3 regions of the Wansuia hejianensis genome follow, and region 2 is predicted to be linked to each of the others. Evidence: predicted binding sites of a transcription regulator. Region 2 holds the regulator's gene; each other region holds the start of a gene.
What was found. Region 2 encodes Rex, which represses fermentation and respiration genes when NADH is low (regulators of the CRP and FNR family bind a similar motif). Its sites were predicted from a motif close to ATTGTTAANTANTTAACAAT; they were not measured.
Positions count from the first base shown of each region.

Region 1: the regulator Rex is predicted to act here: its motif matches at 2,240-2,259, upstream of H9Q79_RS03115 (DUF8180 domain-containing protein).
Region 3: the regulator Rex is predicted to act here: its motif matches at 1,733-1,752, upstream of H9Q79_RS15240 (acetyl-CoA C-acetyltransferase).

Region 1 is NZ_CP060635.1:660,457-664,477, reverse strand. It holds gene H9Q79_RS03130 (ATP-binding protein) at 1-394, opposite strand, end outside; gene H9Q79_RS03125 (methylenetetrahydrofolate reductase) at 449-1,354, opposite strand; gene H9Q79_RS03120 (CooT family nickel-binding protein) at 1,432-1,614, opposite strand; gene H9Q79_RS03115 (DUF8180 domain-containing protein) at 1,618-1,980, opposite strand; gene H9Q79_RS03110 (aldo/keto reductase) at 2,337-3,176, shown strand; gene H9Q79_RS03105 (NAD(P)H-dependent glycerol-3-phosphate dehydrogenase) at 3,344-4,021, opposite strand, start outside.
Region 2 is NZ_CP060635.1:958,265-962,285, forward strand. It holds gene H9Q79_RS04370 (ABC-F family ATP-binding cassette domain-containing protein) at 1-1,763, opposite strand, end outside; gene H9Q79_RS04375 (redox-sensing transcriptional repressor Rex) at 1,931-2,587, shown strand; gene H9Q79_RS04380 (NAD(P)H-hydrate dehydratase) at 2,657-4,021, shown strand, end outside.
Region 3 is NZ_CP060635.1:3,324,103-3,328,123, forward strand. It holds gene H9Q79_RS15240 (acetyl-CoA C-acetyltransferase) at 449-1,636, opposite strand; gene H9Q79_RS15245 (DMT family transporter) at 1,807-2,733, opposite strand; gene H9Q79_RS15250 (formate--tetrahydrofolate ligase) at 2,825-4,021, opposite strand, start outside.

The sequences.
Region 1 (4,021 bases), 300 kb from region 2:
GGTAACTGTTCTGAAGTTTCTGAAGTTCCGCCTGCAGAAGCCCGTTAACAAAGCAGTAACAGCCTTTGCCCTGAGTTCTTCCCATAACCAGCAGATCAAACTGATCCTCTTCTACTAATGCATTGCCAAACTTAAACTCAGCATAATCCGCCTTGCTCATTCCCGGAGGAATCGGATTATTAGCTGACATCTCCGCATGGGCGATTTCCTCACGGACATCACCCAGTGTGCTTTCGACCTCTACGCCAAGCACCTCGTTTAAATTTGAATTCGCATCCGCATCTACTGCAAGTATCGGACCCTTACCACTCTCACACAAATATTGAATCAAAAGTCCGGTTAAGGTAGTCTTTCCTACGCCGCCCTTGCCAGCGACAGCTATTACGTGCGCCATCGGCAACACCTCCTAACAAATTCTTGTAAGCGTCCTGCCGTTGCAAGACGCTGATTAAACAACCGTACGGATTCCTGCCCTGTTCAGTATCTCCGTAACATCTTCCCATTTATTCAGCGCATACAGATGTATGCCTTCAACGCCCAGGGACATGTATTCGTGAAGCTGATCCACAGTGTATTCAATCCCTTCTTCACGGAACGCCGCTTTTACCTCCGGAAGGTCATTTCCGTCCGGATCTTTGTCAAACCAGTGATGAGAGATCACTTCGGCAAGCTCTCTCGGAATTGCACAGCCGTTCCTGGAAAGGCACATATTAATCACTGCGTCTTTTCCTACAACCGGCATCACGCCCACGTCTACCGGCATGGTAATACCGGCCATACGGATTGCATCCAGCCAGTATTTGAACTGCTCCATATCGAACGTCAGCTGTGTCATGATGTAATCGGCACCCTCATCCTGCTTCAAATGTGCAATATCAGCTTCCAGGCTGCGGCATTCGATATGTCCCTCCGGAGAACCTGCAACGGCGATTTCAAACTTATCGCCAAATTCTTTCCTGACATAGGCAACCAGATCTGTGGCATAAGCAAAATCCCCGTTGGTGCCTGTCCAGCCATAGGGAAGGTCACCCCTCAGTGCAAGCATATGGTCAATCCCATTGTCCAGATAATTCTGGAGCTGCTCTTTCACCGTCTCCCTGGTATGTCCGATGCAGGTAAAATGTGTGACTGGAACGGTCTCGTTCTCCGCATTCAGGATCAGCTTGCAGACATCCATATTCTTGCCCACGTTACTTCCGCCTGCTCCATATGTACAGGAAATATAATCCGGATTAAACTTATACAGATGATCCAGAGTATCTGGAAGCTTCGCCATTCCCTTGTCTGTCTTTGGTGGGAAGACTTCAAAGGAGAGTGCCGTCCTTTCGTACATGATTTCTGTTAATCTCTTCACTGCGATTACCTCCGTTTTCTTATAGACTTTTGAAATCAATATTTATCCTACGGCAGGCACTGCCGATAGAATCACATTTATTCACAAACCAGCTTTACAATGCTGTTTGCCAGGTCCACCATCAGGATCTTTCCCTGAACCCTGGTTTCTTCTCCCATAATATCACGGATGATAACGCTGTCTCCGTCAACATCGATACGGGATACGTTCCTGCAGATTACAGTGTTATCGCTTTCTTTATAAACAGTTGCCAGGCACATCCTTTACGCCTCCTTCAAATGCTCTTTCACCAGTGTCAACGCCAGACTCAGCCGCATGTTCCCCTTCTGGAAATCGGACACGCCGTCTTTGATCTGCTTCGCCGCATCGGACATTCCCATCTTCTCCAGGTTATCAGCCATCTGATCCAGCTCGGCGGCATGCTGCTCGTTGTGCTGCTGCATGTAAGTCAGCAGGGCAACGGTCTCATTTTTGCATTTTTCTTCTGTATTGCAGGACCCTCCGCACTCGGAGGCGTGGGCGCAGCCGCCGTCATGGCTGTGCTCATGCGCATGTTCGTGGCAATGCTCATGATCATGGCCGCCATGCGGGATCGGATTACCATTTTCATCTTTTAATAAATGCATATTTTCACTCCTTTTCCAGGACTAAAAGTCCTTTTGAGATAAAATGACATACTTTTGTCAATCATAGTTATTATAAACCATTTGCCTAATGAAATCAATAGAGGCCAATCAAGTTCTGTGCACTATTCATGTATTTTTTTGGATACCAAACCAATAATTTAGGATTTTGCCAAATAAAAAATTAGCTTCTGTCATCCTGCCATTTATTTGTTAAGCCGTTAACAAAATCCCTGTCATATGGGTGTTTCTTTCATCCTCCTGTATTAAATTCTTAACAAATTTAACCCTAATTTGTTTAAAATTATATGATAAACTAAAATCTAAATGCAACCAATATTATTCAGGAGGTTTATCAAATGTCAGAAATACCTTCCATTACCTTGAACAACGGATATGAGTTGCCCCAGATCGGGCTTGGCGTATATAAAACATCCGGCGACACACAGATGAAACAGGCAGTAACAGCTGCTATCGCCGCCGGTTACCGTCTTTTTGACACGGCATCCGCATATAAGAACGAAGAATACATGGGCAGCGCGCTCTCTTCCTGCGGAATCCCGCGGAATGAGCTGTTCATCACCACAAAGGTCTGGAATAACGCCCAGCGGCTCGGAGACGTAGCCCGCGCCTTTGAGCGGAGCCTGGACCGCTTGAAGCTGGATTATGTGGATCTGTATCTGATCCACTGGCCCGTACCGGGCTGTTATCCCTCAACCTGGAAGGAACTGGAACGCATCCACGAATCCGGAAGGGCCCGTTCCATAGGTGTGAGCAATTTTGAAATCCCTCACCTGGAACAGCTCTTCCAGATTTCCGGAGTAATTCCCGCTGTCAACCAGATCGAATGTCATCCCCTCTGGAACAGGGAACCGCTGATCCAATACTGCCGTTCCCGCGGCATTGCAGTCCAGGCTTATGCCCCTCTGGCGAGGGGGGCTTACGCTGACCGCGAGATGCTGGCTGTCATCGGCGCCAAATACGGAAAGACCCCGACACAGATCGGACTCCGCTGGCTGGTACAGCAGGGACTTTCTATTATTCCAAAATCTGTTCATCCGGAACGGATTCAAAGCAATATTGATATACTGGATTTTGAACTGACCGATACCGAGATGAAGACGATCGCCACAATGGACGAACAGTTAAGAACAGCCGGCATACCAGAGGATCTGGCCGGCATAGACTGGAGCAAGTAAGCCTTATGTTTAGAAGAAAGACTGGCGGCGCCAGTCTTTCTTTATTGAATTCCTATATCTACCGTCTGATATCATCGGGGTCCCCCCTCTTGCGAGAGCCATTGTACCGTCTGGAACAGCCAGAAAAGCAGCGGGTATCCACAATCATCTCGCCTTAAAACCTTAATTTACCAGGCTCCCAGCTCGTCTTTTTTCATTCTCTGCATGAGTTCGTTCACTGCTACATCCGCAGGTTTCTCCTCAAACAGCACCTGATTTACTACTTTGATGATTGGCATTTCAATCTGGTATTTCTCAGACAGCTTCAGCCCGGCCCTGGCGGAATATACGCCTTCTACCACCATATGGACTTCTTCCATAGCCGCGGTCATCGAATACCCCTTCCCCATCAGATAACCTGCTTTACGGTTCCGGCTGTGGACGCTGGCACAGGTGACCACCAGGTCTCCGATTCCGGACAGGCCGAAGAAGGTGTTCGGGTGGGCGCCCATGGCGGTTCCCAACCGGGAAATTTCTGCTATGCCCCGAGTGATCAGAGCGGCTTTTGTATTGTCTCCATAGCCCAGCCCATCGGCGATACCGGCTGCCAGGGCTATGACGTTTTTCAACGCCGCCCCTATTTCTATTCCCAGCATGTCAGGGCTCGTATAGACGCGGAATACAGGATTCATGAACAGGCTCTGGATCAGCTCCGCCGTCTCTCTTCTGTGGGCGCCCGCCACGATTGTCGTCGGCAGTCCCTTCCCAACCTCTTCTGCGTGGCTGGGGCCGGACAGTACGGCAACCTCTGCCTGCGGTATTTCTTCTTCTATAATATCCGTCATCGTCATCAGGGTGGCTTCTTC
Region 2 (4,021 bases):
TCCGAGATAAGGGTTTCCAGCTTCTTCAGGTCGTTTTCTCTCTTGCGGAGCCGCGCCTGCTCCTCTTTGCGCGTTTTCCAGTCCATCTGGGCGGAAGATGCGGACTGTTCTTCAGCCTCCGGTCCGGAGACGGCGGAAGAGACGTAGGCGCGGGTCAGTTCTTCCTTCTTTTCCTGATAGTAATCGTAATTTCCGATATAGTTAATCAGGGTCTGGCCGGTCAGTTCCAGGATGCGGGTAGCGGTCTGGTTGATGAAATAACGGTCATGGCTGACATACAGGACCGTTCCCGCATATTTTCTCAGAGCTTCCTCCAGGATTTCCTTGGATACGATATCCAGATGGTTGGTGGGCTCATCCAGTATGAGAAAATTAGCCTCTGAAAGCATGAGCTTGGCCAGGGAAACCCGGCCCCGTTCTCCGCCGCTCAGTGTGCGGATCGGCTGGAATACTTCGTCACCGGTAAAGAGAAATGCGGCCAGCACATTCCGTATCTGCGTCTGGGTCATCGAAGGATAGGTATCAGAGATCTCCTCAAATATCGTCTTATCCATATGCAGTACCTGATGCTCCTGGTCATAGTATCCGATATGTACTTTTGAACCCAGCGCAATGCTCCCATGGTCTGCCTCCACAAGGCCGTTAATAATTTTCAGTATGGTAGTCTTTCCTGTCCCGTTGCTGCCGATGATGGCGACACGTTCACCCCTGTGTATCTCAAAATCCTGGTTTTCAAACAGGGATACGCCGGAGTAGGCTTTTGACAGCCCTCTGACTGTCAGCACGTCATTGCCGCTGATGATCCTTGGCGTCAGGTGAATGCGCATGTCCGCCTGGGGAATGGCGGGCTTATCCAGAACTTCAATCTTATCCAGCAGCTTTTCCCTGCTCTCTGCCCTTCGGATCGATTTTTCCCTGTTGAAGGAGCGCAGCTTTGTAATTACCTCTTCCTGGCGGCGTATTTCCTGCTGCTGGTTCAGATAGGCGTTGTATTCCGCCCGGCGGATCACCGCCTTTTTCTCACTGTAGACTGTATAATTTCCGGGAAACATTAAGGATTTTCCGTTTTCTATTTCAATGACCTTCGTGACGATGCGGTCCAGAAAATAGCGGTCATGAGAGACAATCAGGACCGCGCCGGGATAATTCATCAGATACGTTTCCAGCCAGGAGATGGATTCCATATCCAGGTGATTGGTAGGCTCATCCAGCAGAAGCACATCTGGTTTGGTCAGGAGCAGGCGGCCGAGAGCCACTCTGGTTTTCTGCCCTCCGGAGAGGGTGTCCAGCTCCCGGTGGAAATCCTCTTCTGGGAAACCAAGCCCCTTGAGTACGCCTGTCACTTCGCTCTGGCAGGCGTATCCATTGGCCAGTTCAAAGGTGTGGGTCAGCCGGGTGTAGGAAGCCATCAGTCCATCCAGCTCTCCGGGGTCCGCATTTTTCATCTGTATCTCCAGAACGCGCATCTTGCGTTCCATATCCAGAATGTCCTGCTTTGCCTCCAGTACCACTTCGTAGATGGTCCGGTCGCCGCTGATGTCCTGATGCTGCGCCAGATATCCGATGGTTTTCCCCTTAGCCAGGATCACCTGGCCGGAATCGGGCTGTATTTCTCCCATGATTATTTTCAGCAGAGTGGTCTTTCCTGCTCCGTTGACGCCAATGAGGGCGGCTTTTTCGTGTTCCTCTATATGAAAAGATACATCACGGAGAATTTCCGTGGCTGCAAATGCCTTATTGATATTTTGACAGGCCAGTACCATATTACACCTCCACATTGTTTTCAGTACTTATTATACAGAAAAAACGAAAATAGACAAGAAAAACAGAAGAAATCTTTGACAATCTTCTGTCAAATAGATATAATGGTAAAAGAATTAGTGGATCGAAGAGTCGGGCAGCAAATACCTGGACAGGAGGAATAGGAGTAGTGAGCGAAAAGGGTATTTCAAAAGCCGTTATCAAGCGGCTTCCGAGGTATTACAGATACCTTGGGGAGTTATTGGAAGCCGGTGTGGAGAGAATCTCGTCCGGAGAACTCAGTGAACGGATGAAAGTTACTGCGTCACAGATCCGTCAGGATCTGAATAATTTCGGCGGATTCGGACAACAGGGCTACGGATATAATGTACGGTACCTTCATGATGAAATCGGCAAGATCCTTGGCCTGAACAGAATACACAACATGGTGATTATCGGAGCGGGAAATCTCGGACAGGCGCTGGCGAATTACGCCTCCTTCGAGCGGAGCGGCTTCAGGACGGTTGGGCTGTTCGATGTGAATCCGGTCCTGCAGGGTGTGACAGTCAGAGGAATTCCCATCCGCATGGTGGACGAGCTCCCGGAATTTATCAAAGAAAATAAAGTAGAGATCGCTACGTTGACCCTTCCGAAGTCCAGAGCCAAAGAGATGGCCCAGCTTCTGGTAGAATACGGGATACGGGCGATCTGGAATTTCGCCCATACGGATTTGAATCTGGTCCTGCCCCGCGACGTCATCGTGGAGAACGTACATCTGTCCGAGAGCCTGATGCGGCTTTCCTATAATCTGACCAGCTATGAAGAAAAGCATAAGACGAATAAATAACAACAGAGGCAGAGCCGTCCAAGGGCTTCTGCCTTTATTTTGCACAGGAGAAAGGAGGAATCATACGGAATGAGAAGAATTCTCAGTGCGGAACAGATGCGGCAGGCGGACCAGTCAGCGATGGCGATGGGTCTCCCATCGATGGTCCTGATGGAGAGGGCCGCGCTGGCGGTAGTGGAAGAGATGACTGGCAGGGGGCTGGATCTGAGCCGTGTCTGCGTGGTCTGCGGAACGGGTAATAACGGCGGAGACGGGGTTGCCGCAGCCCGTATTTTATGTGAACGGGGCTGGCGGCCAGCTGTCTGTCTGACAGGGAACCCGGAAAAATACAGTGAGCAGCTCAAACAGCAGATCCGGATAGCGGAAAATTATCCTGTAACTTTCATTAATAGTTTCAGGCCTTCTGAATATACTGTTATCATAGATGCAATCTTTGGCATCGGCCTGCGCCGTCCGGTTGCAGGGACATACCGGGAGATAATCGACGGAATCAACAGCTCAGGAGGGACTGTGGTTTCCGTGGACATCCCGTCCGGGATACATACGGACACGGGGGAAATCATGGGAACGGCGGCACGGGCGGACCTGACGGTCACTTTCGCACGGGGCAAGACAGGTCTGTATCTCTACCCGGGAGCTGCCTGTGCGGGTACGGTGGTTGTCAGGGATATCGGCATCCCGGTGGGATCCGGACCAGAAGGCGGGCCGGGACTGTATTGTCTGGAGCCATCGGATCTTTCCTGCCTTCCGGCCAGGGATCCGTCCGGCAATAAGGGCACATTCCGTAAGCTGCTGGTAATTGCCGGATCGGACAGAATGTGCGGAGCCGCATATCTGGCTGCCCGTGCCGCGCTCATGACCGGGATCGGAATGGTAAAAATCTATACGCCTGAGGCCAACCGCCTTCCCCTGTCAGTGCTTCTGCCGGAAGCGCTGATATCCACCTACCGGGAATCGGCCTGGAACCTCCAGGAATTTAACCGTGACCTGGAATGGGCCGACTCTGTTGTAATCGGACCGGGGCTGGGAACCTCTGAGTTCGCCGGAAGACTTTTGGCTTATTTCCTTGACAGAAATGAACTTCCCTGTGTTATAGATGCAGATGCGCTTAATCTGCTGGCATCGAAAAAAGAGCTGTGGAATGCTCTGAAAGCTCCCTGCATCATAACTCCTCATGTGGGAGAAATGTGCCGGCTTATGGGAACAACGCCAGAAGTGGTAAAAAAGGATCTGATAGAAACTGCCCGCAGATTTGCCACACTTCATCAGGTGACCTGTATACTGAAGGATGCGCGCAGTGTGACGGCGCTGCCTGACGGCAGATGTTACCTGAACCTGAGCGGCAACAGCGGTCTTGCTACGGCCGGCAGCGGAGATGTGCTCTCCGGGATTGCAGCGGGGCTGGCGGCGCAGTATCCTCAGCTTCCGGTTCCG
Region 3 (4,021 bases), 1.6 Mb from region 2:
TACAATGTGTAGTGTCTAATGATTTGCTCAATACTTTTAAGGGCTTCCACGGGATCGATTTTATCAAGCGTCCTGCCAGTGATAAAATCGGCACGAAACGCGAAATAGAAGGAAAGCGCCGCAGCAAAACAGTAGCTGGCCGGATGGATACCGCGAAATGGGTGGAAGGCAGTTCTTTCTGACCGGACTTTAGCTGGCGAATGCCCAGAAGCGACTTCTCGTTCCCTGAGGGGCCAGGCGCTGTCGGGAATACCGGAGGCTGAAGTGATCTGGAGTAGCAGTAGATCCAGGATTTGCGAGAGAACCGATTGGAAGGTTTATAGAATTCTTGATACCCTACAATGGGAAAAAAACAGTAAAATTTCATGTTCTTACAGGAAAAAAGAGCTGCCGCAAAATGCTTTTGCGGCAGCCTCATTTATTCGATGTGATTCATATTATTCCGGTATTATGATTCGCGTTTCACGATTGCAGAGCAGCCCATTCCGCCGCCTACGCAGAGCGTAGCCAGGCCGGTCTTGGCGTCGCGCTTTTCCATTTCATAGAGCAGGGTTACCAGAATCCGGCAGCCGGAGGCTCCTACCGGGTGCCCCAATGCGATAGCGCCGCCGTTCACGTTGACCTTCTCCATATCGAATTCCAGATCGTGGGCAACGGCCAGAGACTGTGCGGCAAATGCTTCGTTAGCTTCTACCAGATCCATGTCTTTAATCGTCAGGCCGGTTCTGGCGAAGAGCTTTTTAGTGGAAACGATAGGTCCGACTCCCATGATGGAGGGGTCAACGCCGCCCAGAGTCCCGTCTACCCAGGTCGCCATAGGTTTCACGCCGAGCGCCAGGGCTTTTTCTTCGCTCATAACCACTACGGCGGCAGCACCGTCATTGATAGAAGAAGCATTGCCGGCGGTCACAAGCCCGCCGTCCTTCTTAAAGGCCGGTCTTAGTTTTGCCAGGCCCTCAGCCGTTACGCCTTGGCGGGGGCCTTCGTCGGTATCAAAAAGAACGGTTTCCTTTTTCTTCTTAATCTCTACGGGGACAATCTCATCTTTAAACCTGCCGGAAGCTATGGCGGCGCATGCTTTCTGCTGGCTGGAAGCGGCGAACGCATCCAGCTGCCCGCGGGTCAGGTGCCATTGTTCAGCCACGTTCTCAGCGGTAATTCCCATGTGGTATCCGTGGAAAGCGTCGGTCAGGGCATCGGTGATCATAGTGTCATAAATCTGGTTATTGCCCATACGGTAACCAAATCTGGCGTTTTTCAGAGCATAGGGAGCCATGGACATATTCTCCACACCGCCTGCCACTATGATGTCTGCTTCGCCCTCGCGGATCATTCTTGCAGCCGTATTCACACAGTCCAGTCCAGAGCCGCACAGTACATTGATTGTAATGGCCGGTGATTCCACTGGAATTCCGGCGTTGACAGCCGCCTGCCGCGCGGGATTCTGTCCGGTCCCCGCCTGAATCACGCAGCCCATATACACCATATCCACCTGTTCCGGCGACAGACCCGCTCTCTTCAAAGCCTCTTTGATAACGATAGTCCCAAGCTCCGGCGCCGGAGTCGTGCTCAGCGCTCCGCCCATAACACCGATAGCAGTCCGGCAGGCTCCTGCCAAAACAATCTTTTTAGCCATGTAAAATTCCTCCTTTAATTTGTGTATTTACATATTGTCAGAAGACGAAATACCTCAGAGTTCCGCGGTAACTTTGTCTATAAATTATCATACCAGATTGTTAATATAAAAACAAGGGAATTTCAGATTTGCTTCCAATTGGTCGGTTATCCACACTCCTCGCCAAAAACCTATAATTTTTTTTGGCGGTTTACAATATAGATTCCAACGCATACCAGCACCAGCGATATAAGTCCATAAATGCTGAATGCCTGGTTCTTTTCGTTTAGCAGTACGGCGGACAGGAGAACTCCGATGACTGGATTCATGAAGCCGAATATGGAAATCCGGCTGACTGGATTATGTTTCAGGAGAATTCCCCACAGGCTGTATGCGACAGCGGAAATGAGCGCCATATAGATCAGCAGCAGGACAGAAGCCGGGGTGAATGCTGTCAGCCTGCCTCCCATGAAGGCTCCGCACAGGGACAGGATGAGTCCGCCCAGCAGGAACTGGCAGCCGCTTAACACGACAGGATTTTCGTGTTGGGAGTATTTCTTAATCAGTGCGGATGAAAAAGCGTAGGAGATGGTGGAGAGCAATATGAAGCCTTCTCCGTTCAGGCTCAGATTGAGATCCATAGAGCCTCCGGCCAGGTTGATGACGACAACTCCGGCGAAGCCGATGAGACAGCCGAGTACCTTACGGACAGTCAGAGTCTCATACCGGAAGATGAGGCTGGCAATCAGAATGGCGAAGAAGGAGCTGGAGGCCTCTATAATAGAAGATTTCACGCCGGTGGTATGAGCCAGGCCGATATAAAAGAAGAAATACTGGATGACTGTCTGAACCATGGAAAGTACTGCGATAGGCTTCAGGGAATCCTTTCCGGGACGCAGGATTTTTCTGGATGCGATGCTTCCGATGAGCAGGGTCAGGATTCCGGCCAGGGTGAAACGGATGCCGGCAAAGAGAATCTGACTGGCTGTGTCCCCGGATGAGATCTGGAAAAGCCGGTATCCGATCTTTATACAGGGAAATGCACTTCCCCAGAGAAAACAGCAGATGAAGGTCAGCAGACAGACAACAGGTGCTTTCGTTAAGATTTTTTCTTTCATGACGAATATCCCCCTCAGATGAAAATGGAGACAAGGCAGCGGGGCTGCATTGTCTCCCATGGATTATAAACGTTTTTTTATTAAAAGACAACTAGAACAGGCCTGAAATCTTCCCGTTCTCATCCACGTCGATCCGCTCGGCAGCCGGCCTCTTAGGCAGCCCCGGCATGGTCATGATATCTCCTGTCAACGCTACAATGAACCCTGCTCCCGCTGATATCTTCAGGTTCCGCACCGTCACCTCGAAGTCTGTGGGCGCTCCCAGCTTCTTCTCGTCGTCTGTCAGGCTGTACTGGGTTTTGGCCACACAGATCGGGCAGCTGCCGTAGCCCAGGGCTTCCAGCTGGGCCGCCTGCTTCTTCGCGTTGGCTGTCAGCACCGCGCACTTCCCTCCGTATACCTTCTGTACAATCTGGTTCAGCTTGTCTTCGATGCTCCCCTCCAGTCCATAGGAGAAGCTGAAGCCGGAATTGTCCTCGTCACACAGGCGCACGACTTCTTCCGCCAGCTTCACGCCGCCTTCGCTTCCCTTGGCCCATACCTCCGACAGCGCTACGTTCACGCCCAGCTCCCGGCACTTGCTCTCCACCAGGTCCAGCTCTGCCTTCGTATCCGTCGGAAATGCATTGACCGCCACCACGCAGGGCAGATGGTACACGTTCCGGATGTTGCTCACGTGCTTCAGCAGGTTCGGGAGGCCCTTCTCCAGCGCTTCCAGGTTCTCATTGTTCAGGTCTGCCTTTGCCACGCCTCCGTTGTATTTCAGCGCGCGGACAGTTGCCACGATCACCACCGCATTGGGCTTCAGGCCCGCCATCCGGCACTTGATGTCCAGGAACTTCTCCGCGCCCAGATCCGCGCCGAAGCCGGCCTCTGTGATGCAGTAATCCCCCAGCTTCATCGCCATCCTGGTCGCCGTGACAGAATTGCAGCCGTGGGCGATGTTGGCGAAGGGGCCGCCGTGCACCACTGCCGGAACATGCTCCAGGGTCTGCACCAGGTTCGGCTTCAGGGCGTCCTTCAGAAGGGCGCACATCGCTCCTTCCGCATGCAGGTCTCCTGCCGTAACCGGCTGCTGCTCGGAGGGCTTGCCGTAGGTGTAACCGATCACCAGACGCGCCAGCCTCGCCTTCAGGTCCGTGATGTCGTTGGCCAGGCAGAGTACCGCCATGATCTCAGACGCAACGGTGATATCATAGCCGTCTTCCCTGGGAGTCCCGTTGGTGCGGCCGCCCAGCCCGTCAATCACATTCCGGAGCTGGCGGTCGTTCATGTCCACGCATCTTCT